3 regions of the Streptomyces sp. NPDC048479 genome follow, and region 1 is predicted to be linked to each of the others. Evidence: riboswitches for the same ligand, from Rfam matches in the RefSeq annotation. Region 1 holds a riboswitch; each other region holds the start of a gene.
The links. A riboswitch is a leader RNA that binds a small molecule or an ion and turns the genes downstream of it on or off. The one in region 1 is predicted to bind cyclic di-AMP.
Positions count from the first base shown of each region.

Region 2: another riboswitch for cyclic di-AMP. It lies ahead of AB0D12_RS08950 (NlpC/P60 family protein); the one in region 1 lies ahead of AB0D12_RS16790 (transglycosylase family protein).
Region 3: another riboswitch for cyclic di-AMP. It lies ahead of AB0D12_RS20770 (M23 family metallopeptidase); the one in region 1 lies ahead of AB0D12_RS16790 (transglycosylase family protein).

Region 1 is NZ_JBEZKA010000009.1:158,996-169,133, reverse strand. It holds gene AB0D12_RS16800 (septum formation initiator family protein) at 1-129, opposite strand, end outside; gene eno (phosphopyruvate hydratase) at 269-1,555, opposite strand; gene AB0D12_RS16790 (transglycosylase family protein) at 1,881-2,564, opposite strand; cyclic di-AMP (ydaO/yuaA leader) riboswitch at 2,568-2,749, opposite strand; gene AB0D12_RS16785 (transglycosylase family protein) at 3,016-3,927, opposite strand; gene AB0D12_RS16780 (cytochrome P450) at 4,106-5,359, opposite strand; gene AB0D12_RS16775 (nucleoside triphosphate pyrophosphohydrolase) at 5,420-6,424, opposite strand; gene AB0D12_RS16770 (SurA N-terminal domain-containing protein) at 6,444-7,094, opposite strand; gene AB0D12_RS16765 (GtrA family protein) at 7,259-7,678, opposite strand; gene AB0D12_RS16760 (glycosyltransferase family 2 protein) at 7,675-8,652, opposite strand; gene AB0D12_RS16755 (YfhO family protein) at 8,777-10,138, shown strand, end outside.
Region 2 is NZ_JBEZKA010000004.1:284,337-294,474, reverse strand. It holds gene AB0D12_RS08960 (M23 family metallopeptidase) at 1-270, shown strand, start outside; gene pcrA (DNA helicase PcrA) at 347-2,785, opposite strand; cyclic di-AMP (ydaO/yuaA leader) riboswitch at 3,096-3,259, shown strand; gene AB0D12_RS08950 (NlpC/P60 family protein) at 3,262-4,446, shown strand; gene AB0D12_RS08945 (hypothetical protein) at 4,594-4,947, opposite strand; gene AB0D12_RS08940 (NlpC/P60 family protein) at 5,281-6,351, shown strand; gene AB0D12_RS08935 (GNAT family N-acetyltransferase) at 6,474-7,229, shown strand; gene AB0D12_RS08930 (alpha/beta hydrolase-fold protein) at 7,307-8,521, opposite strand; gene AB0D12_RS08925 (response regulator transcription factor) at 8,619-9,314, opposite strand; gene AB0D12_RS08920 (PspC domain-containing protein) at 9,311-10,138, opposite strand, start outside.
Region 3 is NZ_JBEZKA010000012.1:218,241-228,378, forward strand. It holds tRNA gene AB0D12_RS20760 (tRNA-Met) at 45-118, shown strand; gene AB0D12_RS20765 (PP2C family protein-serine/threonine phosphatase) at 313-1,479, shown strand; cyclic di-AMP (ydaO/yuaA leader) riboswitch at 1,695-1,850, shown strand; gene AB0D12_RS20770 (M23 family metallopeptidase) at 1,862-2,935, shown strand; gene AB0D12_RS20775 (aldo/keto reductase) at 3,033-3,986, shown strand; gene AB0D12_RS20780 (PrsW family intramembrane metalloprotease) at 3,983-5,317, opposite strand; gene trmB (tRNA (guanosine(46)-N7)-methyltransferase TrmB) at 5,377-6,183, opposite strand; gene lhgO (L-2-hydroxyglutarate oxidase) at 6,362-7,618, opposite strand; gene AB0D12_RS20795 (MFS transporter) at 7,696-9,120, opposite strand; gene AB0D12_RS20800 (asparagine synthase-related protein) at 9,868-10,138, shown strand, end outside.

The DNA of each region.
Region 1 (10,138 bases):
GCCGGTGAGCCGGGAGCGGCGGTCCTGCCGGCGGCTCTGCGAACGGTAGACGCGGGCCGCGGTCTGCTCGCCGAGCACCCGCAGCCTGGTCGCGGTGGAGAACCGGTCCTGGTCCCCTTTGCGTGCCATGGTCTCACCTCCCCATTACGCGCGTACGTCCCCGGACACGGTACGGGACCGTGACCGGGGACGCTTCGCTTCGCTACGCCTTTGCCACCCATTCACTTCTCTGGATGCACAGCGCGAATGACAGGGCGTCAGCCGGTGATCAGCCCTTGAAGCGCGGGAAGGCGGAGCGGCCCGCGTACACCGCGGCGTCGTCGAGGATCTCCTCGATACGCAGCAGCTGGTTGTACTTGGCGACGCGCTCGGAGCGGGCGGGGGCGCCGGTCTTGATCTGGCCGCAGTTGGTGGCGACGGCCAGGTCGGCGATGGTGACGTCCTCGGTCTCGCCGGAGCGGTGGGACATCATGCACTTGAAGCCGCTGCGCTGGGCGAGCTCCACGGCATCCAGGGTCTCGGTCAGCGAACCGATCTGGTTCACCTTGACGAGCAGCGCGTTCGCGGCGCCGTCCTCGATGCCGCGGGCCAGGCGCTCCGGGTTGGTGACGAACAGGTCGTCGCCGACGATCTGGACCTTGGTGCCCAGCTTGTCGGTGAGGACCTTCCAGCCGGCCCAGTCGTCCTCGAAGAGCGGGTCCTCGATGGAGACGAGCGGGTAGGCCGCCACGAGCTCCTCGTAGTACTCGGTCATCTCGGCGGCCGAGCGGGACTTGCCCTCGAACTCGTACAGGCCGTCCTTGTAGAACTCGGACGCGGCGACGTCGAGCGCCAGCGCGATGTCCTTGCCCGGGGCGTAACCGGCCTGCTTGATGGCCTCGAGGATGAGGTCCAGGGCGGCGCGGTTGGAATCCAGGTTCGGCGCGAAGCCGCCCTCGTCGCCGAGGCCGGTGGAGAGGCCCTTGGTCTTCAGGACGGACTTGAGGGTGTGGTAGACCTCGGCGCCCCAGCGCAGGGCCTCGGAGAAGGACTCGGCGCCGATCGGCGCGATCATGAACTCCTGGATGTCCACGTTGGAGTCGGCGTGCGAGCCGCCGTTCAGGATGTTCATCATCGGAACGGGCAGCAGGTGCGCGTTCGGGCCGCCGAGGTAGCGGAAGAGCGGCAGGTCGGAGGCCTCGGAGGCGGCGTGCGCGACGGCGAGGGAGACGCCGAGGATGGCGTTGGCACCGAGGGAGGACTTGTCCGGAGTGGCGTCCAGGTCGAACATCGCCTGGTCGATCAGGCGCTGCTCGGTGGCGTCGTAGCCGACGAGCTCCGGGCCGATCTGCTCGATGACGGCGAGGACGGCCTTCTCGACGCCCTTGCCCTGGTAGCGGTTCTGGTCACCGTCGCGGAGCTCAAGAGCCTCGAACGCACCGGTGGAGGCGCCGGACGGAACAGCAGCACGGCCCGTGCTGCCGTCGTCGAGGCCAACCTCGACCTCGACCGTGGGGTTGCCTCGGGAGTCCAGGATTTCCCGGGCTACGACGACGTCGATGGACGGCACGAGCATCTCCTTCTGGGATGTGACGCGAGAAGTGCAGGGTCTCTTGGCCTTGCGACATGAGCCTAACCGGCTCCACGGCATCGGCCAGCCGTTGCCCGCCCGCTGGGACGAAAAACGCCCCGAAGACTCGCGGCGCAGGACAAACAGCACGTGAACTACCTGCGGGTAACGCCACGAGGGCCCGGCAAGGACCGGTAACGACGGGTACCGACCGGGACAGACAGCGCCCCGGCCCAGCGCGTACGGGGGGAGACGCGCCGGACCGGGGGCTGGGACCCGGCCCAGCGCGTACGGGGGGGAGACGCGCCGGACCGGAGTCTGGGACCCGGGGTCAGCTCAGGTGGAGCTGCTGGCCCGGGAAGATCACATCGGAGTCCTTGACGATGTCCTTGTTGAGGTCGAACAGCTTCTGCCAGCCGCCCTTGACCTTCTTGGCCTCGGCGATCGTGCCGAGGGTGTCGCCGGCCTTGACCTTGTACTCGCCGTCGCCCTTCTTGAAGCCCTTGGCGGCGGGCGCGGACTTCGCCGGGGCGGCGGGGCGCTCGGAGCGCGTCGTGGGGGCCTCGGCGCGCTTCGGGGCGGGCTTCGGGGCGGGCTGCGCCTGCTGCGTGGTGCCGGAGCCACCGTTGTAGGCGGCGTTGGACAGGCCGACGCCGCAGTTCGGCCAGGCACCCTTGCCCTGCCCGGCCAGGACCTTCTCGGCGACCGCTATCTGCTGGGACTTGGAGGCCTGGTCGGCGGAGGAGGCGTACGCCGTGCCGCCGTACGCGGCCCAGGTGGAGGCCGAGAACTGCAGGCCGCCGTAGAAGCCGTTGCCGGTGTTGATGGACCAGTTGCCACCGGCCTCGCACTGGGCGACCTTGTCCCACTCGGAGGCGGTCGCGGCGGAGGCGGAGGTGGCGCCCATCAGCGGGGCGGCGACGACGGCACCGGTGACACCGGCGAACGCGGCGATACGGGCAGTCCGATCAAGAACGGTCGGGCGGCGGTGCTTGTTCTTGCTGGAAAACAGCATGGAACATCTCCTCACCGACGCCTACGAGGTGAGCTGTCGGGTTCGGGCCAAGTGAGTTGCCCGGCCGCGCGTCCTGCGCGCAGCTTCACCCCAAGCCGGTCCGTCGGCCGTTGCGTACTGCTCTCAACGGCCGGGCCCGGCGCTTACCTTGGGTCCCCCGCTCCTGCCTTCGGCGCTCTGTGCGAACGACTACTCCCCCCGACCGGCGGCAGGATTCGGCGTGACGGTCAGTGGTGCCCGCGGTGGCGAGCGGTTCAGACCGTAGACACAGCTCTCCCCGATGTCCAAAGACGAACATCGGGGAGAAATCGCCCATTTCGCTGCTCAGGGAACTCTCGTTTCCGCAGGTGAGAAGCGGAACAACCGGACCCGAGGGGCGAGATATGCCAGTTGGGACAAAGAGACCCATGTCTCAGTTGAACAAACTCGGACATACATCGGCGAACTGCCGCTACTTCACGTCCAGATCGAGGCTCTGGCCAGGGAGGATGAGATCCGGATCGGCGCCGACCGTCTCGCGGTTCGCCTCGTAGATCGCGGACCAGCCACCGGTCAGCTTCTGCTCGTCGGCGATGGCCCACAGGCTGTCGCCGGGGCGGACGGTGTACTCGCCGGGCAGGGCGTCCGCTTTGCCGTCGCTGCCGGTCTTGTCGACCTCGTCACGTGTCGCACCGTCACCTCGCGAGGCATGGCGGGCATCTTCGCGCGGATTGTCCGTATTGCCCGGCTCGGCCTCCTCCGGGGCGCCACGGTGCTTGCCGGTGCCGCTGTCGGCGCCGGCGTCCTGCCCCGCACCCGGCTTCGCCGACCCGGACGGCCGGGTCGACGCCTTGGGGCTCGCCGGCGCGGAGGAGTCCGCGGACGGCTCGGCGGACGGCTCGGCGGATCCGGAGGTCCCGGCGGAGGGCTCCGCGGACGCGGCCGGCGGCGCGGGGGTGCTCTGCCCCGGCGACGGCATGGCGCCCGGGTCGACACCGGTCGCGGCGCCGTCGTTCGTCAGCCCCGACAACAGCGAACAGGTGGCCCACGCCTGGGGACCCTGCGCGTCGAGGACCTTCTCCGCGACCGCGATCTGCTGGGAGCGGCTCGCGAGGTCGGCGGTGGGCGCATACGCCGTACCGCCGAAGTCCTGCCAGGTCTCCTGCGAGAGCTGCAGACCGCCGTAGAACCCGTTGCCGAGGTCTGCGCTCCACATGCCGCCGCTCTCGCACTCCGCGACGCGGTCCCACGTGGAGGCGTCGGCGGCGGAGGCCGATCCGGCGCCGAGCAGCGGGATGGCGATGGCCGATCCAGTCACCCCTGCCGCGACGACGATGGCCGGAGCCTGGCGGGGTCGGCGGTGTCGTCCGTTCCCGGAGCGCATGCGGTTGCCTTTCGCGTGACTACAGACGTGACTACAGCCATGTCCGCGGATCTGACCACAGGCCTGACCACAGATGTGACTGGTGGGACGACGGTGAAGGTAGCCGCATTCGAACGCTGGTCACAAGTCGATGCAGCGGAGATCACGTGAAAGTCACAGTCTTGACGCTTCGTCAGATTTATCGAGGTGTGAACTCAACGGGCAGAGTGCGCAATCCGCGCATAATGAGCCCCCCGCGCCATCGCAAATCGGCCGGATCTCCCGCAAGCCGCAAGTCGGGCATCCTGCGGAGCAGCGTCGCCAGCGCCGTCTGCCCCTCCAGCCGGGCGAGCGGCGCACCGAGGCAGTAGTGGATGCCGTGCCCGTACCCGAGATGCTGGTTGTCGCGCCGGGAGAGGTCGAGAATGTCCGGGTCCGTGAACCGCTCCGGGTCCCGGTCGGCCGCGGCGAGCACGACGAGTACGGGATCGCCGGCGGCGATGTCCTGTCCGCCGAGGCTGAGCGGCTGCGTGGCGAACCGCCAGGTCGCGAGCTCCACCGGCCCGTCGTACCGCAGCAGTTCCTCGACACCTGTCGCGAGCAGCTCGCTCTCCCCGGCCGCGAGGGAGGCCTGGAGCCGCTCCCGCTGCGCCGGGTTGCGCAACAGCGCGTAGACGCCGTTGCCGATGAGATTGACCGTCGTCTCGAAGCCCGCGAAGAGAAGAATGAAGGCCATCGCGGCGGCCTCGTTCTCGGTGAGGTGCTCGCCGTGGTCACTGGCGCGAATGAGGCCCGAGATGAGATCGTCGCCCGGATCTTCCCTTTTACGGTGGATGAGTTCGGCGAGATAGCCACGCATCTTCTTCACAGAACGAGCGACACCGCCACGCGGCCCGCCGCCGTGCCGGATCATCATGCCCGCCCAGTCGCGGAAGTCGTCCTGGTCCTCACGCGGGACTCCGAGCATGTCGCAGATGGCGTAGATGGGGAGTGGGAACGCGAACTCATGAATGAGGTCCGCCTCTCCCTTCTCCACGCTGTGCTGATTCTCGAAGATTGTGTCAATGAGACGGTCCGTCAACTCCTGCACCCGCGGCGCGAATTCGGCGACCCGGCCCGGAGTGAACGCCTTCGACACCAGCCGCCGCAACCGGGTGTGGTCGGGCGGGTCGATGTTCAGCAGATGCGTCATCAGCTCGGCCTTGCGCTCGCCCGGGATCCCCGTCTTCCCCTTGGCGTGCGCGGGCTCGGCGTGGTGCACCGGGTTCTTGGACAGCCGCTGGTCGGCGAGCGCCTGCTTGGCGTCGGCGTACCGGGTCACCAGCCATGCCTCGACCCCGCTGGGGAGCCGGGTGCGGTGCACGGGGGCGTGCTCGCGCAGCCAGGCGTAGGCGGGGTAGGGGTCGGTGGCGAACTCCCAGGTGAAGAGTTCGGGGGCAGGTGTGTTGCTCACGCCCCGACGTTATCCGGCTTCCCGTCGAGCGCCTTCCTTGCACCGGGGCAACGAAAGGTACTAACCGGCGTGGCCCTCCGCCACGCGGATCGCATCCCGGTAGGCCCGGGCAGCGGCGCGCAGTGCGGCCTCCGGATCCGTGCCCGCCTCCTCGGCACGAGCAGCGAGGGCGAGCAGTTCGTACCCGATGCCCTCGCCGGCGGGCAGCGGCACGGTAAGTCCCGCGGTACGGACCCGGGAGGCGAGCTTCGCGGCGAGCGCGAGGCCGGGCTGGCCCAGCGGCACGCCGTCCGTGACCGAGTCCCGCTGCTTCTCGATGGCCTTCGTGCGGAGCCAGTGCTCCTTCACGTCCTCCGGCGTCTCGGCGCTCTCGTCGCCGAAGACATGCGGATGGCGGTGGATCAGCTTCTCCACGATCGTCCCGGCGACGTCGTCGATGGAGAACGGCTCGTCCTGATCCTCCTCCGCGATGCGCGCGTGGAAGACGACCTGGAGGAGTACGTCCCCGAGCTCCTCCCGCAGCTCGTCGCGGTCGCCGTCCTCGATCGCCTCGACGAGTTCGTACGCCTCCTCGATGCCGTACTTGGCGAGGCCCTTGTGGGTCTGCTGCGAGGACCACGGGCACTCGAGCCTGATCCGGTCCATGACCTGGACGAGGTCGATGAGACGGGCGCCGGGCAGGTCGTACGAGCCGGGGAGCAGCTCCAGATCCGGCATCTGCACCCGTCCGGACCCGGCCAGCCTGGCGAGCCCGTCGGTCAGGGCCCGGTCGCCCTCGCCGGACGGGACGACCACGACGGTACGGCCTCCCCCAGAGCCTCCGGCCTGGGAGGTACCCCCGGCGCAGGCGTCGACGAGCTCCTGTGCGGTGGGCGCGGCGATCTCGACGTCGACACCCGCCTCGCGCAGATACGGCAGCTGCGGATGACCCTCGTCGGCGCACAGCACCCGGTCGGCGGCGTGCAGCGTCTGCCACGCGGGCCAGGACAACAGCCCGGGCGCGACGCGGTGGCTGGCGGTGAGCAGGACGATACGGCCGGAGGCAACGGGTGCTTCTGTGGTCACCCGTCGAACCTACCTCGCACTAAGCACCCGCCTCGACGGGCTGCTCCTCCTTGGTGACCTGGGTGATCCAGGGGGCCTTGTAGCTGCTGAGCTCGAGCTTCTGGTCGTCCCAGGTGCCGTAGCGCGGGTTGACGTCGATGTGCAGCGCCTTGGCGGCAGCGGTGAAGGCCTGGTTGAGCTTCTGCTGGCCCTCGGGGGTGTTCGTCGCACCGAGGGAGGTGGCGAGCTTGTTCACCAGGATGTCGCGGCGTACGACGTCGTCGAGCTGGGCCGGGGCGACGCCGCGCTGCTGCAGATACATGGCGGAGAGCTGCTCCTCGCCACCGGACTGCTGGACCAGGGTGGCCCGGCCGTCCTGGACCTCCTTGCGGCTGACCTTGACGCCGGCGTCGTCGGCGGCGCGCTGGACGACCTGGTCGACGATGAGGTCGTAGAGCTTGGCGCGGCTGAGCTGCCCACTGTCCTTGATGAGCTGCGCGGACTGGGGGGAGCGCTGCTGGGCGGCGCGTACGTCCTTCACCTTCGCCTGGACGGTGGACACATCGATCCGCTCGCCACCGACGACGGCGGCGGCCCCTGGGTGCGCGTCACTGCCGCAGGCGGAGAGGAGGGGCGCGGCGGTGAGGAGCGCGGCGGAGACGATGAGCGCGGTGCGACGGCGGCGGTGCAAAGGAGCCTCCCGGCGTGATTGTGCTTCGGTGCACAAGACCCTGCGGTGATCGATGGTAGGCAGTCCCAGGGGTCTGGGCCACTGATTCGCCAAACGATTCGCCTGCGGTTGCGGATGCGCGGAGCGGCCGTCAGCCGGCCGACTGCACAGTGCCCGCTCCCGTATCAGGTCTGAGGCACCCGCTCCGGCTCCGGCTCCCGCTCGCGCGGGACCGGATCCGGTCGCAGCATGATCGTCCGGGAGACCACAAAAGTGATCGGGATCGCCGCGCCCGCCGCGATCAGCGGCGCGTAGCGGCTGCCGAAGTGCAGTACGTCCACCAGCAGATAGACACCGGTCGTGGTGACGACGAAGTTCGCGGCGTTGGTGAGCGGGAAGAGCAGGAACTTCCGCCAGGTCGGGCGGGTCCTGTAGGTGAAGTACGAGGTCAGGAAGAAGGACCCGACCATGCTGAGCGCGAAGGCGATGACATGCGCCGCGACATACGGCAGCCAGGTCAGCAGGGCCAGATATATCCCGTAGTACGTCCCGGTGTTCACCACCCCTACCAGGGCGAATCTGACCATCTGGACCCGGACTGTCATCGTCTTACGAGCTCCCCCGTGCGTGTACGCCGTACTCCTCCCTGCTGGTGCGGAAGGTCGGCGTCGGTGGCCTTCACCAGGAAGTGCGGTCGCCGCTTCACCTCGTAGTAGATACGGCCGACGTACTCGCCGACCACCCCCAGCATCAGCATCTGTACGCCGGCGAGTGCGGTGACCGCCACCAGAAGGGTGACATACCCGGGGGTGTCCACGCCGTTCACCAGGGCGACACCGACAATCCAGGCGGCATACGCCATGGCGAGCGTGACAAGCAGAAGCCCGAGATAGACGGCGGCCCGCAACGGCTTGTTGTTGAAGGAGAGCAGCCCGTCGAGGCCGTAGTTGAGCAGTTTTCCGAAACTCCATTTGGACCGGCCCTGTTCACGCAGCGCATTCTCGTACTCGAAGGTCGTGGTGCGGAATCCGACCCAGGCGAAGAGACCCTTGGAAAACCGGTTGTACTCGGTGAGTTCGAGGACCGCGTCCACGGTACGGCGCGACAGCAGCCGGAAATCGCCCACGCCGTCGACCAGTTCCACATCGACGAGGCGGTTGATCAGCCAGTAGTAGGCACGGGCGGTGACGGTGCGGGTGACCCGGTCGCCCTTGCGGGTGCGCCGGGCGATGACCTGGTCGAAGCCCTCCTGGTGCAGCTGCAGCATGCGCCGGACCAGCTCCGGCGGGTGCTGGAGGTCGGCATCCATGATGACGACCGCGTCGCCCTCGGCATGCTGGAGGCCGGCGAGCATCGCCGCCTCCTTGCCGAAGTTGCGGCTGAAGGAGACATAGCGGGCACGAGGGTCGGCCGCGGCGATCTCCTCGAGGAGAGGGAGCGTACGGTCCTGGCTTCCGTCGTCCACATAGACCAACTCGAATTCCTGCCCGAGCAGGGAGATTTCCGCGGTCACATGTTCATGGAAGCGGCCGATGATCTCCTCTTCGTTGAAGCACGGAACAACTATCGAGATCAGCACGGAAGAACAACATCCCACCCGAATGTCCCGTGCGGATTCCCTACATGACGCGTAGGCGACCATTCCGTGAACTGGGCTTCCCGCGTGATGTTTTCACGAACGGCGCTGGCATATTCGAGGAATCATGTCGACTCTGCAATCCGCGCGCGGCCGCGCCGCCGCCCTCGCCGCACTGATCACCGTGGGGGCCGTGTGTGCCGGTGACGCCGTCGCCCGCAGCTTCCCCTTCGGACCGCACACCCGCAGCGTGAACGACCTCGGCAATCAGTTTGTGCCGTTTCATGCGCACCTGTGGGATCTGCTGCACGGCCGGGCGGACGGCGGACTGCTGCTCAACTGGCAGTCCGGTTACGGAACCAGCTTTCTGCCCGACCTGGGGACCTATCTGACCAGCCCGTTCTCGCTGCTGGTCGGGCTCTTCCCGCGGGACGGGATCGATCTCGCCGTCTATGTGGTCACGCTGCTGAAGATGGCGACCGCGGCCGCGGCCATGACCTGGCTGCTGCTGTCGCTGCGCAAGGACACGGGCGGGCGCTGGTGGATGGCGGCGGTGCTCGGCGCCTCGTACGCGCTGTGCGGCTGGTCGGTCGTCGAGGCCTCGTACAACCCGATGTGGATGGACGGACTGGTCGCCTTCCCGCTGCTGTGCCTGGTCGGCGAGTGGGCGCGCACGGCGCGCCGGCCGGTTCTCGGCCCCGTGGTCGTCGCGGTGGCCTGGATCGCCAACTTCTACACCGCGTACATGGCGACCATCGGGGCCGCGCTGGTGCTTCTCGTGCGGCTGCTGCTGGAGGAGACGGCGGCAGGCGACCGGATGCGGGCGCTGCTGCGGGCCGCCCGGGCCGTACTGCTCGGCATCGCGCTCGCCGCACCCGTACTGATCCCCGTCTTCCTCGGCTCCAAGCACGCCTATCCGGGGTGGACGAAGGAGTTCGCGCCGGCCGGCTGGGCCGATGCGTTCGCCCGTACGCTGCCGGCGACGTACAGCTTCTTCACGCCCGCGGTCTTCCTCGGCAGCGGTGCGCTGCTGCTGGCCTGCACGCTCGCCTTCAACAGCGCTGTGCCGCGCCGTGAGCGGTGGGTGTGGACGGGGCTGGCGGCGGCTGTCGCCGTCTCGCTGCAGTGGGGGCCGACGCACCTGGTGTGGCATGTCTTCGCGACGCCCAACGGCAGCCCGTACCGGCAGACCTTCGTCTTCGCCGGGATCCTGGTGATCGCCGGCTGGATCTGCCTCTCGCACGGCTGGCCTGGGCGGCGCGCCCTGCTCGGCGGCGGCGCGGTGGTGGCGGTGATCGCGCTCGGGGCCTCCTTCAGCGACCTGGTCACCGCCTGGACGTTCCCGCTGTTCGCGGCGGGGATCGCGGCGGTCCTGGCCGGTCTGGTGCTGGCAAGGCGCGGAAAGTCCGCCGTGCTGGCCGCGCTGCTGCTCAGCGGCGCGCTGGTCGGGCAGGCCGCGGCGACCACCGCGTACGCCGACCGGCAGCGG
Region 2 (10,138 bases), on a different contig from region 1:
GCGACCGACGGGACCGTCCGTACGCAGTGGAACAGCGCCTACGGCAACATGGCCATCGTGACCGCGCCCGACGGCACCGAGACCTGGTACTGCCACCTCAGCAGCACCAAGATCCGCTCCGGTTCGATCAAGGCCGGTGACGTCATCGCGTACTCGGGCAACTCCGGCAACTCCACCGGACCGCACCTCCACTTCGAGGTCCGGCCAGGCGGCGGCTCGGCGATCGACCCGCTGCCGTGGCTTCGCAGCCACGGCCTCGACCCGACGTAACGACCAAGCGACGTAACGACAACCCGCCGCAGCGACGACCCGCCGAAGCGACGCAACGACGAAGCGACGAAGCCCGCTACAGCTTCTCGACCGGCGCGTACCGCAGCAGCAGCCGCTTCGGCTTGTCCCCGAAATCGATCGTCGCCTGTGCGTCCGCCCCCGACCCCGTCACCTCCACCACGGTCCCCAGACCGAACTGGTCGTGCGTGACCCTGTCGCCGACGACCAGCGCGATCACCGGCTTGTCGCTCGTACGTCGCGTGGCGAACCCCGAAGCACCGCCGCCCGACCGTGAGCGCGACGACGACAGCGACGAGGCGATGCCGGACGTCGGACCGGCGGGCGCGGCCATCGGGCCCGTCCGCTTCCACTCCAGGTGGCGGCCCGGGATCTCCTCCAGGAACCGCGACGGCGGGTTGTACGAGGGCTGACCCCACGCACTGCGCATCGACGACCGCGTCAGATAGAGGCGCTCGCGGGCGCGCGTGATGCCGACGTACGCCAGCCGCCGCTCCTCCTCCAGCTCCTTCGCCTGACCGAGGGCACGCATATGCGGGAAGACGCCGTCCTCCATGCCGGTCAGGAACACCACAGGGAATTCCAGGCCCTTGGCGGTGTGCAGCGTCATCAGCGTGATGACACCGGATCCGTCCGCGTCCTCGTCCGGGATCTGGTCGGAGTCGGCGACGAGCGCCACCTTCTCCAAGAACTCGGCGAGCGTGCCCGCACCGTCCTCCTCGCCGCGCTCCTGCTCGAACTCGAGCGCCACGGCGGCCAGTTCCTGAAGGTTCTCGATACGGGTCTCGTCCTGCGGGTCGGTGGACGCCTGCAGCTCGGCGAGATATCCGGTCCGCTCGAGGACGGCCTCCAGCACCACCGCCGGCCCCGCGCCCGAGTCGACGACGGTGCGCAGCTCCTCCATGAGCACGTTGAAGCGCTTCACGGCGTTGGCGGAGCGGGCCGCCATGCCGTACGCCTCGTCCACACGGCGCAGCGCCTGCGGGAAAGTGATCTTCTCGCGCAGCGCGAGCGCGTCGATCATCGCCTCCGCGCGGTCGCCGATACCCCGCTTGGGGACATTGAGGATCCGGCGCAGCGGGACATTGTCCTCGGGGTTGGCGAGGACTCGCAGATACGCGAGGACGTCCCGGACCTCCTTGCGCTCGTAGAAGCGCACTCCGCCGACGACCTTGTACGGCAGCCCGACCCGGATGAAGATCTCTTCGAAGACACGGGACTGGGCGTTCGTACGGTAGAAGACGGCGACGTCGCCTGCCTTCGCGTCGCCCGCGTCCGTCAGCCGGTCGATCTCGTCGGCAACGAACTGCGCCTCGTCGTGCTCGGTGTCCGCGACATAGCCCGTGATCTGCGCGCCGGCGCCGGCGTTGGTCCAGAGGTTCTTGGGCCGGCGGCTTTCGTTCCGCTCGATGACGGCGTTGGCGGCGGAGAGGATCGTCTGCGTCGAGCGGTAGTTCTGCTCGAGCAGGATCGTCGTCGCGTCCGGGTAGTCCTCCTCGAACTGGAGGATGTTACGGATGGTCGCGCCGCGGAAGGCGTAAATCGACTGGTCCGCGTCGCCGACCACGCAGAGCTCGGCCGGCGGCAGGTCCTCGTGGCCCGTCCCCACCAGCTCGCGTACGAGCGTGTACTGAGCGTGGTTGGTGTCCTGGTACTCGTCCACCAGGACGTGCCGGAAGCGCCGCTGGTAGTGTTCGGCGACGTCCGGGAACGCCTGGAGGAGGTGGACGGTGGTCATGATGATGTCGTCGAAGTCCAGGGCATTGGCCTCGCGCAGCCTCGCCTGGTACATGCGGTAGGCCTCGGCGAGCGTCTTCTCGAAACCGTCGACGGCCTGGTCGGCGAAGGTCTCCTCGTCGATCAGCTCGTTCTTCAGATTCGAGATCTTCGCGCTGAAGGACTTCGGCGGGAACTTCTTGGGGTCGAGGTCCAGATCGCGGCAGACCAGTGCCATCAGTCGCTTGGAGTCGGCGGCGTCGTAGATCGAGAACGACGAGGTGAAGCCGAGCTTCTTGGACTCCCGGCGCAGGATGCGGACGCACGCGCTGTGGAAGGTCATGACCCACATGGCGTTGGCGCGCGGCCCGACGAGCTGCTCGACGCGCTCCTTCATCTCGCCGGCGGCCTTGTTGGTGAAGGTGATCGCCAGTATCTGGCCGGGGTGCACGCTGCGGGTCCCCAGCAGATGCGCGATCCGGTGGGTCAGCACCCGGGTCTTGCCGGACCCGGCGCCGGCCACGATGAGCAGCGGCGACCCGGTGTGCACCACGGCGGCACGCTGCTGCTCGTTCAGCCCCTCGAGCAGGGCGGCGGGGTCCACGACGGTACGCGGGGCGCCGTCGCGGTAGTACGGGTCCCGGGCCGGAGGCACGTCAAATGCGCCCTGGAAGAGATCGTCCGGGATCTCCTCCGGGGCCGAGTCCTCGGGCGGTGGCGGGTGCTGCTCCGCGCTGGGCTGGAGGTCCGCCAGGAAGCTGTCGTCAAAGAGGCTGCTCATCGCTCTACGAGTCTAGGCCGCCGCACTGACAGCCCGCGGCCGCATTGCGATACGACTCCGAGAGCGGCTCCGGCACGACTCGGGCAGCGACTCGGGCGACGAGACCGACGAGGAGCCCGACGACGCTGCGCGATCAGGCCGCTCCGCTGCGCTGTCGCGCGGCGTCGGCCCGTGAGCGACTCCTCACTCAGCCGGGAAGGTCACGAAAATGTATCGGACATATCGAACATCAACCTTCACAGCAACCACACGAGTTGGCTAGCGTGCTCGATCAGGCGGCCCGTACCCCCCTGGCGACTCGCGCCGAATCGGGCGGCCTGCGCCGAATTCGAGCTCTCTTCACGGGAGTTCGGAACCGGGGACCCACCATGCACAACCTGGGGTGAATCGGACCGTTCCCCCTCGGTCCGTAGGGCGACCTTCCGTTCCGCCCGAACCCGACAGCTAACCCGGTAGGCGGTCCACGGAAGAAGGAGATGCCGGCCTTGGCGTCGCATCGCAAACCGCGTACCCGTACCGGAATGGCAGGACTACGCGCCAACTCCCCCGCCGTCGGGTTCACGACGGCTGCCCTCGCCTCCGTCACCCTGCTGTCCACGCAGAGCGCCAACGCCGCGCCCACCGAGCCGAAGCCCTCCGTCGAAGAGGTGCAGAAGAAGGTCGACGATCTGTACCGGCAGGCCGGCACCGCGACCGAAAAGTACAACAAGGCCAAGGAATCCACCGATGAGAAGCGGCGCGAGGTCGACCAGCTGCTCGACGATGCCGCGAAGCGCACGGACAAGCTGAACGAGTCCCGGCGCACGCTCGGCAACTACGCGGCCGCGCAGTACCGCACGGGCGCGGTCACCCCGACCGCCGCCCTGCTGCTCGCGGACAGCCCGCAGGCGTACTTCGACCAGACACAGCTGATGGACCGGATGACCGACCGTCAGCGCACTGTCATCGACGACTACGAGACCCAGCGAGCCGCAGCCGCCAAGCAGCGCGCGGAGGCGACGAAGAGCCTCGAGTCGCTCACGGACTCCCAGAAGGCGCTGCGCACCAGCAAGCAGGAAGTCCAGGCGAAGCTGAGCGAGGCGCGTTCGCTGCTGTCGAAGCTGACCGCCGAGGAGAAGGCGCGGCTCGCGGCGATCGAGCGCGAGAAGGAGGAAGTGGCGCGCCGCAAGGCCGAGGCCAAGGCCAAGGAGGAAGCGAAGGCCCGCGCCGACGCGGAGGCGGAGCGCAAGCGCCGGGAGCAGGCGCAGCAGCCGGGCGGCGACAGCGGCACGGGTACAGGCACAGGCACAGGCACCAGCGACGGTGCGTACGCGGCCAAGGCCGACAAGGTCCTCTCGTTCGCCCGCTCGCAGATGGGCAAGCCGTACGTCTGGGGCGCCACGGGCCCGAGCTCGTACGACTGCTCGGGACTGACCCAGGCCGCCTGGAAGGCGGCCGGCGTGGATCTGCCGCGCACCACCTGGGACCAGGTGAAGGTCGGCAAGCGGATCGCGACAAAGGATCTGCTCCCGGGCGACCTGGTCTTCTTCTACGACGACATCAGCCACGTCGGCATCTACATCGGCGACGGCAAGATGATCCACGCGCCCAAGCCCGGCGCGAACGTCCGCGAGGAGTCGATCTACTACATGCCGATCTACGGCAGCGTGCGTCCGGCATAGCGGAACAACCGGCACAGCGGAACAAGTGGAACGCCCGGACCCGACCGCGCCCGGGCGTTCCCAGCACGGAAGGCCACGTACGGAGGACCACGTACGGAAGACGTGCCACGTACGGAGAACGCCGCTCTCACATCGGGAGCGGCGTTCTCACGTCCAGAGCGTGGCGATGAAGATGTTCGCCACCGTCAGTCCGCCCACCGCCCCGAACAGCGCCTTCTCCACCTTCTCCTCGTCCCGCTTCACATACACCAGGCCCAGGATCACGATCAGCACCGCCAGCTTGATGCCGATCTTGAGGTTGTTCACCGCCTGGTCGTCCGCCTGGTTCAGGCCCACCAGCACCACGCCCGTGACCAGCATCGTCAGCGCGCCGTGCAGCATCGCCGGAATGAAGCGTGCCTCTCCCACGCCTATCGCCTTCATCTGAGTGAGGAAGCCGCCGAGCAGCGACGCGATGCCGATGATGTGCAGGGCGACGAAGACATTGATGAGTACGTCCATGAGGCGGAGCCTAACCGCCCCCATACCACCGCTCTCCGGGCAGGTGGGCCTCGTTCGCCTCATCGGTCACTCCGGTACGGAAATGCGGTCCGGCACCCTGGGCAGGGCTCTCACAAGGCGCACCCTCATGTCCACCTTTGGCCAACATCGGTCCTTACGCCTCTTTCCCGTGACCCCCAGGTTTAGCGTCCTCCCTCAGGTGACCGACTCCCCACCGCCGCCGAGCTCCCGGGCGGCCGTCAGTCACCACCGCCGAGAGATCCGGCGGCGGGCCGCTCCCCCTGTGCGGTCCGCCGTCGGACTCTGCCTCGGACCGGCAGGGAACGGAAGGACGTGGACGCCCTCGTGGCAGCGCACCGGAAACCGAAGCAGCATCCGCTCACCGGGCCCGCCGCCCGTACCGCCGCCACTCTCGCGCTCGCCGGTGCAGCGACCGCCACCGCATTCGAAGGCGCCGGGCACGCCGAGCCCCGCCTCAGCCCCGCACAGATCAAGGCCAAGGTCGACAAGCTGTACCAGGAGGCGGAGGCCGCCACCGAGAAGTACAACGAGGCCAAGGAGCAGACCGGCAGGGCGCGCGAGTCACTGGACGCGCTGCGCGACGAGGCCGGGCGCCGGACCGAGCGGCTCAACACCTCACGGAACGCGCTCGGTTCGATCGCCACCGCCCAGTACCGCGCCGGCGGTATCGACCCCGGCCTGCAGCTCGCGCTCACTTCCGACCCCGACCAGTATCTGGAGCGCGCCGCGCTCGCCGAGCGGGTCGGCGAGCGGCACGCGGACGCGATCACCGGCGTACACCAACAACTGGTGGAGATCGCACGGTTGAAGGCGCGGGCCGACGAGCGGATGAGAGCTCTGGAGGCCCGGCAGACCGAGTTGGCGAAGCACAAGTCCACCGTCCGGGAGAAGCTCGCCGCCGCCGAGCGTCTGCTGACCCGGATGACCGCCGAGCAGCGCGCGGCGTACAACTCCGCCTACGGCGGTACGGGCGGAGCGGCGGATGCCCGCGCCGACCGCTCCGCCGTCCCGCGCGGCTCGCTCCGGGCCCCCAATTCCCGTGCCGCGCATGCCGTCGCGTACGCGTACGGAGCACTCGGCAAGCCCTATGTATGGGGTGCGACGGGCCCGGGTTCGTACGACTGCTCCGGTCTCACACAGGCCGCCTGGCGCTCCGCCGGCGTCTCACTGCCCCGCACCACCTACACCCAGATCAACACCGGCGAACGCGTGTCCCTCTCTCAACTCGCCCCTGGCGACCTGGTGTTCTTCTACTCCGGCATCTCCCATGTCGGCCTCTACATCGGCGGCGGCCAGATGATCCACGCGCCCCGTCCCGGCGCCCCCGTCCGTATCGCGCCCATCGACCAGATGCCCTTCGCGGGTGCGGCCCGCCCCGTGTAGCCCGCCGCAGAGCCCGCGCCACCGAAGGGACCGCGAACCGCTCGCAAACCGGTTGCCCGGCCGCGCACGGAAGTGACACCATCCCCGGCGTCCCAAGATCCCGATCGCGGCAGGAGCCCCCCGTGGACGTCGACGTCCAGAACTACGTACGCACGCTCACGCTCCGCACGCCCGACCACGTCCGCGTCGGTCCCTTCACCGTGCGCTACAACCCCAACTGGGCGATCCCACCGGCGAATTACGCCATCCCCGACCATGGCGCGGAGCCGACCACCGAAGAGGTCAACGCTCTGATCGCCGTCTTCCGCGAGCGCGACCGGCAGCCACGCCTGGAGTTCCTGCCGTCGTGCGCCCCCGAGGTCGAGCCCGCTCTGCTCGCGGCCGGCTTCACGGTCGAGCGCCGCGCACCACTGCTGGCGTGCACGCCCGAATCCCTCATAGCCCCGGCGCCGGTCGACGGAGTCAGCCTCACCGAGCCCTCCGACGAGGCCGGGTACACCGCCGCGGCGGGCGTGCAGCATCTCGCGTACGGCGAGTCGGGGGACCCGACCGACGGCGAAATCGCCTGGCTGCGCGGGGTTAACGAGGGCGGCGGTGTCGCAGGCCTCGCCACGGACGACAAGGACGGCACACCGGTCGCCGCGGGCGGCTGCTCCGTCCCGGCCGACGGACTGAGCGAGCTGTGCGGCCTGGCGGTCGCCTCCTCGCACCGCCGCCGCGGCATCGGTGCGGCCCTGTCCGCGTATCTGACGGCCACCGCCTTCGACCGGGGCTGCCGCGTCATCTGGCTGGAGCCGGGCGACGCGGACATCGAGCGGATCTACGCGGGGATCGGCTACCGGCGGGTCGGCGACAAGACCGATATGTCACTCCAGTAGGCCATCGCTGTCACTCCGGCGGGTCACCGCTGTCACGTCAGCAGGCCACCGCTGTCATTCCCAACAGGCCACCGCTGTCACTCCAGCAGGCCACCACCGGCTGCCGCCTGGCCGTTGTCGGGCGCCTGACCGTCCTGGGCTTCATGGGACACCCCGCCAACGCTGGGCCCTCCGCCGCCCCGAGGCGCCCCGGCGTCCACGCCGCCCCGGTGCTGCAGCTGCATCTGCCGCGTCAGCCACTCGAACGCGTAAGGCAGCTCCCTGCTCCACACCACCGGCAGATGCCCGCCCCACGTCTTCCGTACATCCACCTGCGTCGGCGGCTTGGCCACTCGCCTCAGCGCGAGCCCCGGCTCATAGCCGTCCGCGCCCTCGCCCATCGCCAGCAGCGACACACGCGGGGGTTTCTTCGCCGACTTCAGGATGTTCATGACGTCGTTCTCGTGCCGCAGCTTCGGGTCCGCGCCCGTCAGCGAGCCGCGCTCGACGGCCGGGTCGTTGTACCCGGAGAAGCTGACGGCGGCGCTGAAGCGGTCGGGGTGGGCCAGGGCCAGTTTGGCGGCGCCGTGCCCACCCGCCGAGTAGCCGGCGATGGCCCAGTTCTCCGGGTTCGGGGAGACCCGGAAGTTGTCGGTGATCACCTTGCGTACGTCGACGGTCAGCCAGCTGTCCGCGTTGACCTCGCCCGGTATGTTCGCGTACCCGGCGTCGGACTTGCCGAGCAGCATGGTCCGCGGCGAGACCAGGATGAAGGGCGCGACCTTGCCCGACTCGATCAGTGGCTGGACCTTGTCCTGGAACTTCAGTGCTTTGAACCAGCTCTTCGACGTACCGGGGAAGCCGGAGAGCACCTCGACGGCCGGGAACTTCTTGTTGCGGTACGCGGGATCGTTGTACTGCGGCGGCAGCCAGACATACACCTCGCCCGATACTCCCGATATGGAGCCCTTGAGCGAGGTGCGCAGCAAGCCGCTGCCGAGCTGAGGGTCGTCGACCTTCTCGAACTTCAGCGGAACCTTGGGCAGCGAGGAGATCTGCCTGCCGCCGGTTCCGCTCGGTCCGAGGTCGATCGCCGTGTCGACATGGTCGGTCGTGCCGAGCAGATCGTCCCAGCTGTCGTAGAGACCGTTGGCGTTGTTCACTGCCACGAAGACCACGAGCACGGCGGTGGCCTGCGCGAAGAGCACCATGAACAACCGCCCGGCGCCCCGCACCACAGCGGGACCGCGCAGCCGGCTCCATAGCAGCAGCGGCAGCAGGACGGCAATCACGACCAGGACGATCGTGATCAAGAAGAAGGTGTGCCCCGTCAAATTCATCACGCAAAACAAGAGGTGAACTCGGCGCAACTGGTTGCCCGCCTATGTACCAGTTACCTCACAACGGAGACTAGACGAGACGTCGGGCGGTCGCCCATCGGGTCAGTTCGTGCCGATTCGAGAGCTGAAGCTTCCTCAGGACCGCCGACACATGCGACTCCACCGTCTTCACCGAGATGAACAGCTGCTTCGCGATTTCCTTGTACGCGTAACCCCGCGCGATCAGCCGCAGGACTTCCCGTTCCCGCTGAGTGAGCCGATCGAGGTCCTCGTCCACCGGCGGTGCGTCCGTCGAGGCGAACGCGTCGAGCACGAAGCCCGCGAGCCGCGGCGAGAAGACCGCGTCGCCCTCCTGCACCCGGAAGATCGAGTCGACCAGATCCGTGCCCGTGATCGTCTTGGTGACATAGCCGCGGGCTCCGCCCCGGATCACCCCGATGACGTCCTCGGCCGCGTCCGAGACGGACAGCGCCAGGAACCGTACGGGATTCTCCGGTGCCGTCATCAGCGAGGCGCACCGGCGCAGCACTTCCACGCCTCCGCCGCCCGGAAGATGCACATCCAGCAGGACGACCTCGGGACGGGTCGCCGTGATCACGGTGAGTGCCTGGTCGACGTCGGCGGCCTCGCCGACCACCTCGACGCCGGTGCGGTCGGTCTGGCCGATCTCGGCCTGCACTCCGGTACGGAACATCCGGTGGTCGTCGACGAGCACGACCCGTACACGCCGCTCGGTGGTCTCTCCAGCAGCCTCGGTCTCGGTCATTCGCCCGCCCTCTCCATCTCCAGCTCGACCTCGGTGCCCCCGTCGGGAACCGAGCGCAGTCGCGCCGTTCCGCCGTGGCGCTGCATCCGGCCGATGATCGATTCTCTTACGCCCATCCGGTCCTGGGGCACCGAATCCGGATCGAATCCCGGTCCCCTGTCCCGTACGGACACGAAGACCGTACGGCCCTCGACCTCTGCGTAGACCTGGACCGCGCCCCCCTCGCCACCGTACTTGGCCGCATTGACCATCGCCTCACGCGCGGCCTGCATCTGTGCGAACAGTTTCTCGTCGAGCGGGCAGTCGCCGACGACCACGACCTCCAGCGGGACCCCGTGCTTGTCCTCCACCTCGGCGGCGGCCTTCTTCACCGCCTCGGCGAGCGTGTCCGGCTCCTCGTCCTCGTCCTTGCCGGTCCCCTCCGGCTTGTAGAGCCAGTTCCGCAGCTCACGCTCCTGAGCGCGGGCGAGGCGGCGCACTTCGCCGCCGTCGTCGGCGTTCCGCTGTATCAGGGTGAGGGTGTGCAGTACGGAGTCATGGACGTGGGCTGCGACTTCGGCACGCTCCTGGGCCCGGATGCGCATGGTCCGTTCCTCCGAGAGGTCCTGCGTCATCCGTACCAGCCACGGCCCCGCGAGCAGAGCGACACCGGCGACGACGGCGATCGCGGCGGTCAGTACGTTGCCGAGCTGGGCCGCCGAACCGCGGACCACCATGAAGACGGTCAGGCCCATGCCGACCAGCGCCACACCGGCGAGCGCCCGGCCCAGCTGCAGCAGCCGACGGCGCCGGCTGTCCGTCGACAGTGTGGCCCAGCGGGCGCG
Region 3 (10,138 bases), on a different contig from region 1:
TGGATTTGATCTTGCTCCGGATGGCGTAAGGTTGTGTTCACCGACGCGGGGTGGAGCAGCTCGGTAGCTCGCTGGGCTCATAACCCAGAGGTCGCAGGTTCAAATCCTGTCCCCGCTACTGCAGCCAGTGGCCCGGCACTCGATCAGAGTGCCGGGCCACTGTCGTACCCGCCCCCAACCGTCCGTACCCGGCCCCAGAGTCGCCATAGCCCGGTTGGCCGACCGAGAGTCGCAGCCCGGCGCGGCTGCGGCCAACCTGGGATGAGGGCGGTAATTTCCGCAGCCGTGGCTGGACTGGTCAGGAGATCACTGGTGGGGCAGCGAGAGCAGGACGGCGGCGCCAGCGCTCACCGTCTTGTCCTCGCGCTGCCCTCGCTGATGATCATTGCCGGCGTGGTCTTCGATCTCCTCACCCCGTCCGAGTACACCGCATCTCCGCTCTTCGCCGCCGCTCCGCTGATCGCCGCGCCGTTCTTCTCCTTTCTTGCCACCTTGCTGACCGGCATCGCCGCCGTCGTCAGTGTGCTGGGTCTGCACGTCTACAACGGCACCCTGACCCTGACCCCGGCGAACACCGAGCTGTTCACCGTGGTCACCGTCGCCGGCCTGGCGCTCTTCATCAACCGGGTGGTACGGCTCAGCGGCAGGCGCCTGGCCTCCGCCCGCGACATCGCCGAGACCGCGCAGCGCGCCGTGCTGCCCACGCCCGCCGACCGGATCGGCGGGCTGCAGATCGCCGCGCGGTACGAGGCGGCGCAGGCGGACGCGTTCATCGGCGGCGACCTCTTCGCCGTGCAGGACACCCCGCACGGTGTGCGGCTGGTCGTGGGCGACGTCCGGGGCAAGGGGATGGGGGCGGTCGAGGCCGTGGCCGTGGTCATCGGGGCGTTCCGGGAGGCCGCAGAGCAGGAGAGATCGATCGAGGGCGTCGCCGGGCGCCTGGAGCGGGCGCTCACGCGTGAGGGGACGAGGCGGGGCAGCCTTGATGTGTTCGAGGGGTTCACCACCGCCGTACTCGCCGAGATTCCGCGTGGCGCGGGCGTGGTGCGGGTGGTGAACCGTGGCCATCCGGAGCCGCTGGTGCTGCACGCCGACGGCGACCTGGACAAGCTGGAGCCGACCGAGCACGCGCTGCCGCTGGGAATGGGTGATCTGGGGACCTTGCCGGACCTGGCGGACGAGTATCCGCTCCCGGCCGGGGCCACGCTGCTCCTCTACACCGACGGGGTGACCGAGGCGCGCAACGCGGACGGTACGTTCTACAACCCCGTCGAGCGGCTCGGCGGCCGGCTCTTCGCCGGCCCCGAGGAGCTGCTGGACGCGATCGTCGACGATGTACGCCTGCATACGGGCGGCGGTCCCAACGACGACATGGCGCTGCTGGCGGTCAGCCGCCCGCTCGACGGGCAGCCGGAGCGCCGCAGGACCGTAGGCGTGATCGAAGGGGAGCAGGAAGACACGGGCCAGTACCGTGTGTAGTCGATGGACACCCCTCCGCACAACATTTGAAGCGCCGTCAGAAGTGCGGTGCGGTCCCGGCATCGATCAAGTCGCCCGACTCCGGCTGCTTGTGTCCCGGTAAGTCCAGGGCATTGTCTTCAATGAATAGTCGGAACAGCTTGGAATCCCGCCCTGGTGTCTATTAACGTTCGATAACGCAGCGCGGTTGTCCCAGCTGTCGCAAGAGACGGCACCGTGCGCACGCGCCGAATCCCGCAAGGGAACCGGGGAACCACCAATTGGGGTGAATCGGGTACCTTTTGCCGCTCTGTTCGCGGTCGAAGCGCTCGTAGGAGACCTTCCTGCTCCGAACCCGTCAGCTAACCCGGTAGGCGAGAAGGAAGGAAAGGAGTACGCCTCCGTGGCGTCCAACAGCCCTGCCCCCGCACCCGAATCCCCCTTTCAATCCGACTTCTTCGGCGACGATGTAGCGGAGCGGGCATGGGAGGAATGGAACCCCACCGAGGACTCCGTTCGTCCGGTGCGCGGCCGGCACCGTGTCATGAAGCAGCGCGGCGGACTCGCCCGAAGCTCCACGGTGCTCGGCGTCGGTGTGATCGCAGCGGTCGGCGCGGGCGGCATGGCCAGCGCGCAGGACAAGCCGCCGGTCTCCATATCGCTGCCGGACCTTCCGGACTCGATCAAGGACAAGCTGCCCGACGCCGCGTCACTGCCGGGTGTGGGTGCCTTCATGTCCGACGGCGCCGACGCGCAGTCGGGGAACGCGAACACCTCGCCGCTCACGGCGATGACCCTCGCCGCGGACGACGGCACCGAGGCGGACACGGGCGCGGCCGGCGCCGGTGAGGCCCTGCGCGCCCGCATCCTTCAGCAGGCCGATCAGCAGCGGGCCGAGGCGGACGCCGGGGCCAAGTCGGCCGCGGAGAAGCTCGCGGCCGAGAAGGCCGCGGCGGAGGCGAAGCAGCAGCAGACGGCGGCGGAGGCGAAGGCCGAGGCCGCGAAGCAGAAGGCCGAGGCGGCCGAGGCGGCCGCGGAGGCCAAGGCGGAGGCGGAGCGGCTCGCCAAGCTGGCCGCGAACTTCGCGCTGCCCACCTCCGCGTACACGATCACCTCCACCTTCGGCGAGGCCGGCTCCATGTGGTCCTCGGGCTACCACACCGGCCTGGACTTCGCCGCCCCGACGGGCACGCCGGTCAAGGCGGTGCACGGCGGGACCGTCAAGTCGGCGGGCTGGTCGGGCTCGTACGGCTACCGCACGGTCCTGGAGCTCGAGGACGGTACGGAGGTCTGGTACTGCCACCAGTCGTCGATGTCGGTCAGCGTGGGTCAGAAGGTGACGACGGGCGAGACGATCGGCCGCGTGGGCGCGACCGGCAATGTCACGGGCCCGCATCTGCACCTTGAGGTGCACACCCCGGGCGGTTCGGGCATCGACCCGATGGCCTGGCTCCAGGGCAAGGGCCTCACTGTCTGATCGAGCGCCGCAGTGCCCGGCAGTCCTGGCGTGAGCACTTCACGGCAGTCCTGGCGTGAACGGAATAGCGCGGCCCGGTCTGGCTGTTGATCAAGGTATGACTTCCCTCCGTACCCTTGGCTCCTCAGGCCTGGCCGTCTTTCCGCTCTGCCTCGGCGGCAATGTCTTCGGCTGGACCGCCGACGAGAAGCAGTCCTTCGCCGTGCTCGACGCGTACGTGGCCGCCGGCGGCAACTTCATCGACACCGCCGACGTCTACTCCGCGTGGGGGCCGGGCAACGAGGGTGGCGAGTCCGAGACCGTCATCGGCAACTGGCTTGCCGCGCGCGGCAACCGTTCCGAGGTCGTCGTCGCCACCAAGGTCGGCGCCCACCCCCAGTACAGGGGCCTCTCCGCCACCAATATCGCGGCCGCGGCCGAGGAGTCGCTGCGCCGGCTGCGTACCGACTACATCGACCTGTACTACACGCACTTCGACGACCCGGCCGTCCCCGTCGAGGAGATCATCACCGCCCTCGACCAGCTGGTGAAGGACGGCAAGGTCCGCGCCATCGCCACCTCCAACCTCAGCGTCGAGCGGCTCCAGGCGTCCCTGGACTTCTCGGAGCGCGAGGGTCTGGCCCGCTACTCGGTGCTGCAGCCGCACTACAACCTCGTCTCGCGCGAGACGTACGAGGGTGAGCGCCAGGATGCGGCCGCCCGCGCCGGTCTCGCCGCCGTCCCGTACTACTCGCTCGCCTCCGGCTTCCTCACCGGCAAGTACCGGCCGGGTGCGACGGTGCGGAGCCCACGGGCCGAGGGCGCGGCCGGGCATCTGAAGACCGAGCGGGGCGTGGCCGTGCTCGCCGCGCTGGACAAGGTCGCCGAGGCGCGCGGTGCCGAGATCGCGACTGTCGCGCTCGCCTGGCTGGCCGCGCAGCCGACCGTCGCCGCGCCGATCGCCTCGGCCCGTACGGTCGAGCAGCTGCCCGCCCTGCTGGCGGTCGCAGACCTGGAGCTGAAGGCCGAGGAGCTGGCCGAGCTGACGGCGGCGTCCGCCTGGGGCGTCTAGGAGCGGTACGGGTTGTAGCCGCCGTAGTCGCGGTACGGGGGTGGCACCCACACCCGGCCCGTCGCCCGTGCCGCGTAGGTCAGTGCGGGCGCGGCCACCTCCTTGCGCTGCCACAGGTGGTGCAGCAGCTCCTGCTCGCGCTCAACGAAGTCAGGGCCCGCCGCGCCGCGGTGTGCCCGGTGGCGCAGAAAGGCCAGGGAGGTCGCGAACGTCTCGTACTCCGATACGGCGTGCGCCGCGGCCGGTCCGTAGGTCCGCCGCGCGAAGTCGCGCGCCATCGTGCGTGCCCGCATCGAGGAGAGCGCGCGCGGTTCGTCCCCCGCGAGCCAGCCCGCCGCGGCGTACGCGGGCAGCTCGGCGGATATCGTGCGCAGCTCGCGCTGCCGCGTCCAGATCGCCAGCCAGGTCAGCAGGCCGAAGGCCGGCACCATGAACGCCCCGTACACGCCGTAGAAGCCCAGCGGGCCGAACAGCGACGACGCGCCGTTCCACAGGGCGTGCATGCCCATGGCGAGGACGAGACCGAGCAGCGGCAGTGCGACGCGGCGGATCTTCTGGCGCTGTGCGGCGAGCGCGGCGATCCCGAAGCCGATGCCCGTCAGCACCGTGAAGAGCGGATGTGCGAACGGCGACATCACGACGCGTACGAAGAAGGTCGCCGCGGTCATCGAGGCGAGGCCCGAGGTGCCTATCTCCTGGTCCTCGCCGAAGGCGTTGCCCAGATAGAGGATGTTCTCGGTGAAGGCGAAGCCGGTCGCGGTGAAGCCGGCCACGACGACGCCGTCGACGATTCCGGTGAAGTCCCGTCTGCGGAAGATGAAGATGAGCAGGACCGCAGCAGCCTTCGCGCTCTCCTCGACGATCGGGGCAATCACCGTCGCGCCGAGGGTGTCGGCGCTCGCCGGATCCGCGGTGGCGGTGGCTATCCAGCGGGTGGCGAAGGAGTTCGCGATGATCGCGACGAGGGCGGCGGCGAAGGCGCCCCACGCGAAGGCGAAGAGCAGATTCTTCCAGGGGCCCGGTTCGACGCGGTCCAGCCAGCGGAAGGCCGCCATCAGGAGCGGGACGGGCAGCGTCGCGAGGCCCAGGCCGACCAGGAAGCCCTGGGTGCCCGTCTGCTCACGTACGAGCGAGAGGATCACCAGGCCGGAGAGGGCGAGGAACGTGATCAGCACTCCGGCCCGGACCGCCTTGCTGTGCCAGAGCCGGGAGACGCGGCGCGGCTTGTAGCGCCACCGGGAACGCTCCGGCACGGCGTCGAACAGTGGCTGCTGATCGAACGCCGGGACCGCCGGATGCGGTGGGAGGTGCTGCGGGGACGACTCGGACACCCATTGACCCTAACGAGGGCCGCTGACACTGGCGATGGTGCCCGGGGTCCTACTGAGGGTTACGCGTCCGGAATCGTGGTGCCCACCCGTCGGCGGAACAGCAGGTCGTGCACCTTGTGGCCCTTGTCCAGGCCCTGCCCCTCGAATCGGGTGAGCGGGCGGAACGAGGGGCGGGGGGCGAAGCCGCCGTCCTCCTGGGTGTTCTCGAAGTCCGGGTGCGCGGAGAGCACCTCGAGCATCTGCTCGGCGTACGGCTCCCAGTCGGTCGCGCAGTGGAGGACCGCGCCGGGCTTCAGGCACTGCGCGGCGAGGCTGAGGAATTCGGGCTGGATCAGCCTCCGCTTGTGGTGGCGCTTCTTCGGCCAGGGGTCGGGGAAGTAGACGCGCATCCCGTCGAGCGAGCGGGGTGCGAGCATCTCCCTGAGCAGGATGATCGCGTCACCGTTGGCGACCCGGATGTTGGACAGTCCGTTCCGCTCCGCGAGACCGAGCAGATTGCCCTGCCCGGGAGTGTGCACGTCGACGGCGAGAATCCCGGTGCCGGGGTCCTCGGCGGCCATCTGCGCCGTGGCCTCGCCCATCCCGAACCCGATCTCGAGGACGACGGGCAGTCCGCCGAACATCTCGTCGAGGTCGAGGACGCGGTGCCCGTCGATGTCCATGCCCCAGATCGGCCACAGCCGCTCCAGCGCATCGGCCTGCCCGACGGTGACGCGGCTGCGACGTGGCTGGAAACTGCGAATGCGCCGCTCATGATGCGACCCGGCGGGATCGGCAGCGGGCCCACCGGGAAAGCGGGGCTCGCCCTTGGCGCGTATGGGGGGCCGGGGGGCGTCGTCAGAAGTGGGGTTTCGGAGCTCAGACACAGTGGCTTGATTCTACGGCGGCGGCGGGGGTGACCTTCGCCGGGAGCCGAGCCTGGGGGGCTGGGCCTTGGCGGGCTGAGCCTGGGGGCTGGGCCTGGGAGCCGAGCTTGGAGAGCGGAGTCTGGGGCTGGGCCTGGGTGCGGGTGCCCGTCCCCCGCGGGCGGGACCGGGGCCGTCGTTACCTCCCCGCACGCACCAAGCGGCCGTCCGCCAGCGCCGTCAGGGCCCTGCGTGCGACCTCTCTGCCGATGGGCAGGGACGCCGTCGCCGCCGGGGACGGCGCGTTCAGCACATGCACCGTGCGTGGCGCCTCGCGGATCAGGAAGTCGTCGGCCAGTGTGCCGTCCCGCAGGACCGCCTGCGCCCGTACGCCCGACGCAGCCGGGCGCAGATCGTCCGCCGTCACCGCCGGCAGCAGCCGCCGTACCGCCGTCGCGAACGCGCGCTTCGACAGCGAGCGGTGCAGCTCACCCGCGCCGTACCGCCAGTGCCTGCGGGCTATCCGCCACGTCCCCGGCCAGCCGAGCGTCCCCGCCAGTTCCAGCGGTCGTACCGCCGACCAGCTGTAGCCCTCGCGGGCCAGTGCCGGGACCGCGTTCGGGCCGACATGGACGCCACCGTCGATGCCGCGCGTCAGATGGACCCCGAGGAAAGGGAACGCCGGGTCCGGCACCGGGTAGATCAGTCCGCGTACGAGATCGGGGCGGGCCAGCTCGTAGTACTCACCCCGGAAGGGGACGATCCGCATGCCCGGCTCGTCGCCCGCCAGCAGCGCGACCCGGTCGCACTGCAGCCCCGCGCAGTTCACCAGCACCCTCGCCCGGGCCACCGTCCCCGATGCCGTGCGCACCGCGACGCCCCATGCGCGGCGGTCGATGGCAGTGACCTGCTCGTCGTACCGGATGTCCGCGTTGGACGCCGCCGCGAGCTGCGCCGCCACCGCCCCGAAGTCGCACACCCCCGTCGTCCCGACATGGATCGCCGCGAGCCCGCGCGCCTGCGGCTCGTACTCCGTGATCTGCGCCGCGCCCAGCTCTCGTACCGGAATGCCGTTCTCACGGCCGCGCTGGACCAGGGCGTGCAGCCGTGGCAGCTCGTCCCGCCCCGTCGCGACGATCAGCTTTCCGGTGACCTTGTGCTCGATGCCGTACTCCGCGCAGAACTTCACCATCTCCGCCGCGCCGCGCACCGCGAACCGCGCCTTCAGCGACCCCGGCCGGTAGTAGATCCCGCTGTGGATCACTCCGCTGTTCCGCCCGGTCTGGTGCCTGGCCGGGCCCGGTTCCTTCTCCAGGACCGTCACCCGGGTCCCGGGAGCCGCGCGCGTCAGCGCATACGCCGTCGACAGGCCGACGATCCCGCCGCCGATCACCAGCACGTCACAGTCGAAGCCATGCCCGTGGACCTGCCCGAAGCCCTGCCCGGACGCCGTCACCGCGTCACCTCCCACCCCGATAGTGCACTGGCCCACTGACAACGGCCTTAAACCAGCTGAACCAGGGGGTTCGTGCCCTACGCCGGAGCGACCAGCAGTGGCCTGGCCCGCTCCCGCAGCTCCGCGACCCGCGGCTCGTCGCCGTACGGCTCGAGTCGGTGCAGCAGATCCCGTACGTACTCCGTGGTCCGCGCCGAGGAGATCCGCCCCGCGACCTCCACCGCGCGCGTGCCCGCCGCGCACGCCGCGTCCAGATTCCCGGACTCCAGCTCGGCCACGGCCGACACCACGAGCCGCAGCCCGTGCGACCGTACGAACTCCTCCGTCGGCCGCGACAGCGCCTGCTCCGTGAAGCGACGCACCTGGCGCGGCGCCTTCAGATCGCGGTAGCACTCGGCAGCGTCCGCGGCGAACCGGTCGTACGAGTAGAAGCCCAGCCACGTCGGGTCGGCATCGCCCGCCCGCGAGCGCTCCAGCCAGCCCTCCGCCGCTTTCAGCGCGCCTCCGGCCGCCACCGCGTCGCTCGCCTTCGCGTGCGCCCGCGCCTCCACCAGCCGGAAGAAGCTCATCGTGCGGGCGGTGGCGAGGCCGCGATTGCGCTCGAGCGCCGCCTGCGCGAGATCCACGCCCTCGTCCGCGAATCCGCGGTACGTCGCCTGCAGCGACATCGAAGCCAGCACATAGCCGCCTAACGGAACATCCGCGGCCGCGCGGGCCAGTCGCAGCGCCTGGATGTAGTACCGCTGCGCCGCCTCCTGCTGCCCGGTGTCGAAGGCCATCCACCCGGCCAGCCGGGTCAGCTCGGCGGCGGCACCGAACAGCGCCCGGCCCACTTCGTCCGAATAGGAGCCGAGGAGCAGCGGGGCCGCGTCAACCCGCAGACACTCCGGCACCATCGACGAACGCCAGTCCCCGCCGCCGTACTTGGAGTCCCAGCGGCGCGCGTCCTCCGCCGCCTCCCGGAGTTTGGCCACATCGCTGTGGCCCACGCGGGCGGGAGTGTCCTCCGCGGTGTCCACCGACACGGACCGCTCGACCGAGGAGTCGGCGGGCGTTATCAGCCAGCGCGACGCGGGCGTCGCGTAAGCGCTCACTGCGAAGGAACCGGCCAGCGACTGCCAGATGCCGCCGCTGCCGGCCCGCCGGCCCGCCAGATCGAGGCGGTAGAGCTCGGTGGCTGATTTCACCGCCTCGCCCACATCGCGCGGGAAGGCGAGCCCGACCTCGGGGGCCGGGTCGGCGTCCGCCAGACCGATCTCGTGCAGCGGCACCGGACGCCCGAGCTTGGCGCCGATGGCCGCGGCGATGAGATGGGGCGCGGCGCCCTGCGGCACCATGCCCTTCGACACCCACCTCGCCACGGATGTCTTGTCGTAGCGAAGGGTCAGACCGCGCTGCGCGCCGAGGTCGTTGACGCGCCGGGCCAGGCCGGCGTTGCTGATTCCCGCGAGGGCGAGAACGGTGCCGAGTTTGTCGTTCGGCCCGCGTTGCTCCCTGGACATGCGCCACCCCTCGACACACAGACGGCCGCCGCGTCGCTGCTGGGCGCACGGCATTCGTGCTGTGTCCTCCCCTGGTGAACAGCTCCGGACAGCTCAGGGATCCCGGCTGCAAAAGCTCCTGGCCGAACCCCTCGGAATATGCGCCCCTGGGGAGAACATCAGTAAACACAGCGTAGTTCGCCGCATCCCGACCGTTAAGGGGCGGTGTTCCCTATGGCGAGATTGTTGTGCGTTGGAGCAGACGATCTGCCGACGGCGCCTCGTCGTCGTGCTCCGGGTGTGTGGCCGTGCGCCCGTCCGTGCGCTCTGGCCGCGCTGGGTGGGGGAGCGCTTCCATGAGTGCTGCGTGGGTCGGCCCACTGAGTATCGGAACCAGTGGGCTGGGGGACACCGCCGCCTCAATCCCCGCGGGCGGCGGACGGGTCCGGGGGGCGAACAGCGCCTCCCGGACTGTCGTATGCACGGGTGAGGCACACATGTGCGGCACGGAGAATGGCTGAATGCCGACTGTCCTCCATGCCCGTTTTACTCCCGTCTGAGCGCTGGCCGCTCGCCCCTTCCTCCTCCCGGCCGTCGTCAAATCGCCAATGCCAGGGGCGCGTTCCCTTTTTGCGCGCGCTACCCGGAGCCCCTCCTGTGCGCCGCCTTCGTGGCAGCATGTTCCCGAACGGCTGAGGCCCGAGCGGTTACGGCCCGGTGGTCCGAGGTCCGGTGGGTCTGAGTTTGTCCACAGCCTGTGGAGGCGGCATGCGGTGGTTGGTGGGCTGGAGCAGTATCGCCGCAAACTTCGGTACGGCCGGGGCCGTCGGCACGTCCGACGACGCCGGCACCGTCCACCCCGTCGGTGCCCAACTCCTGTGGGGAGACCCGGATCCGCTCTGGGCGGTCGGCGACTGGCGCCCCGACGAGGTGCGCGTCGTCACCGTCGACCCCTTCACCAAGCTCGCGGTCCTCGGCTGCTGCGCGGCCAGCGACGAGGAGCTGAAGGTGGGGCTCTTCGCGGCGCGCGGCGGGGCGC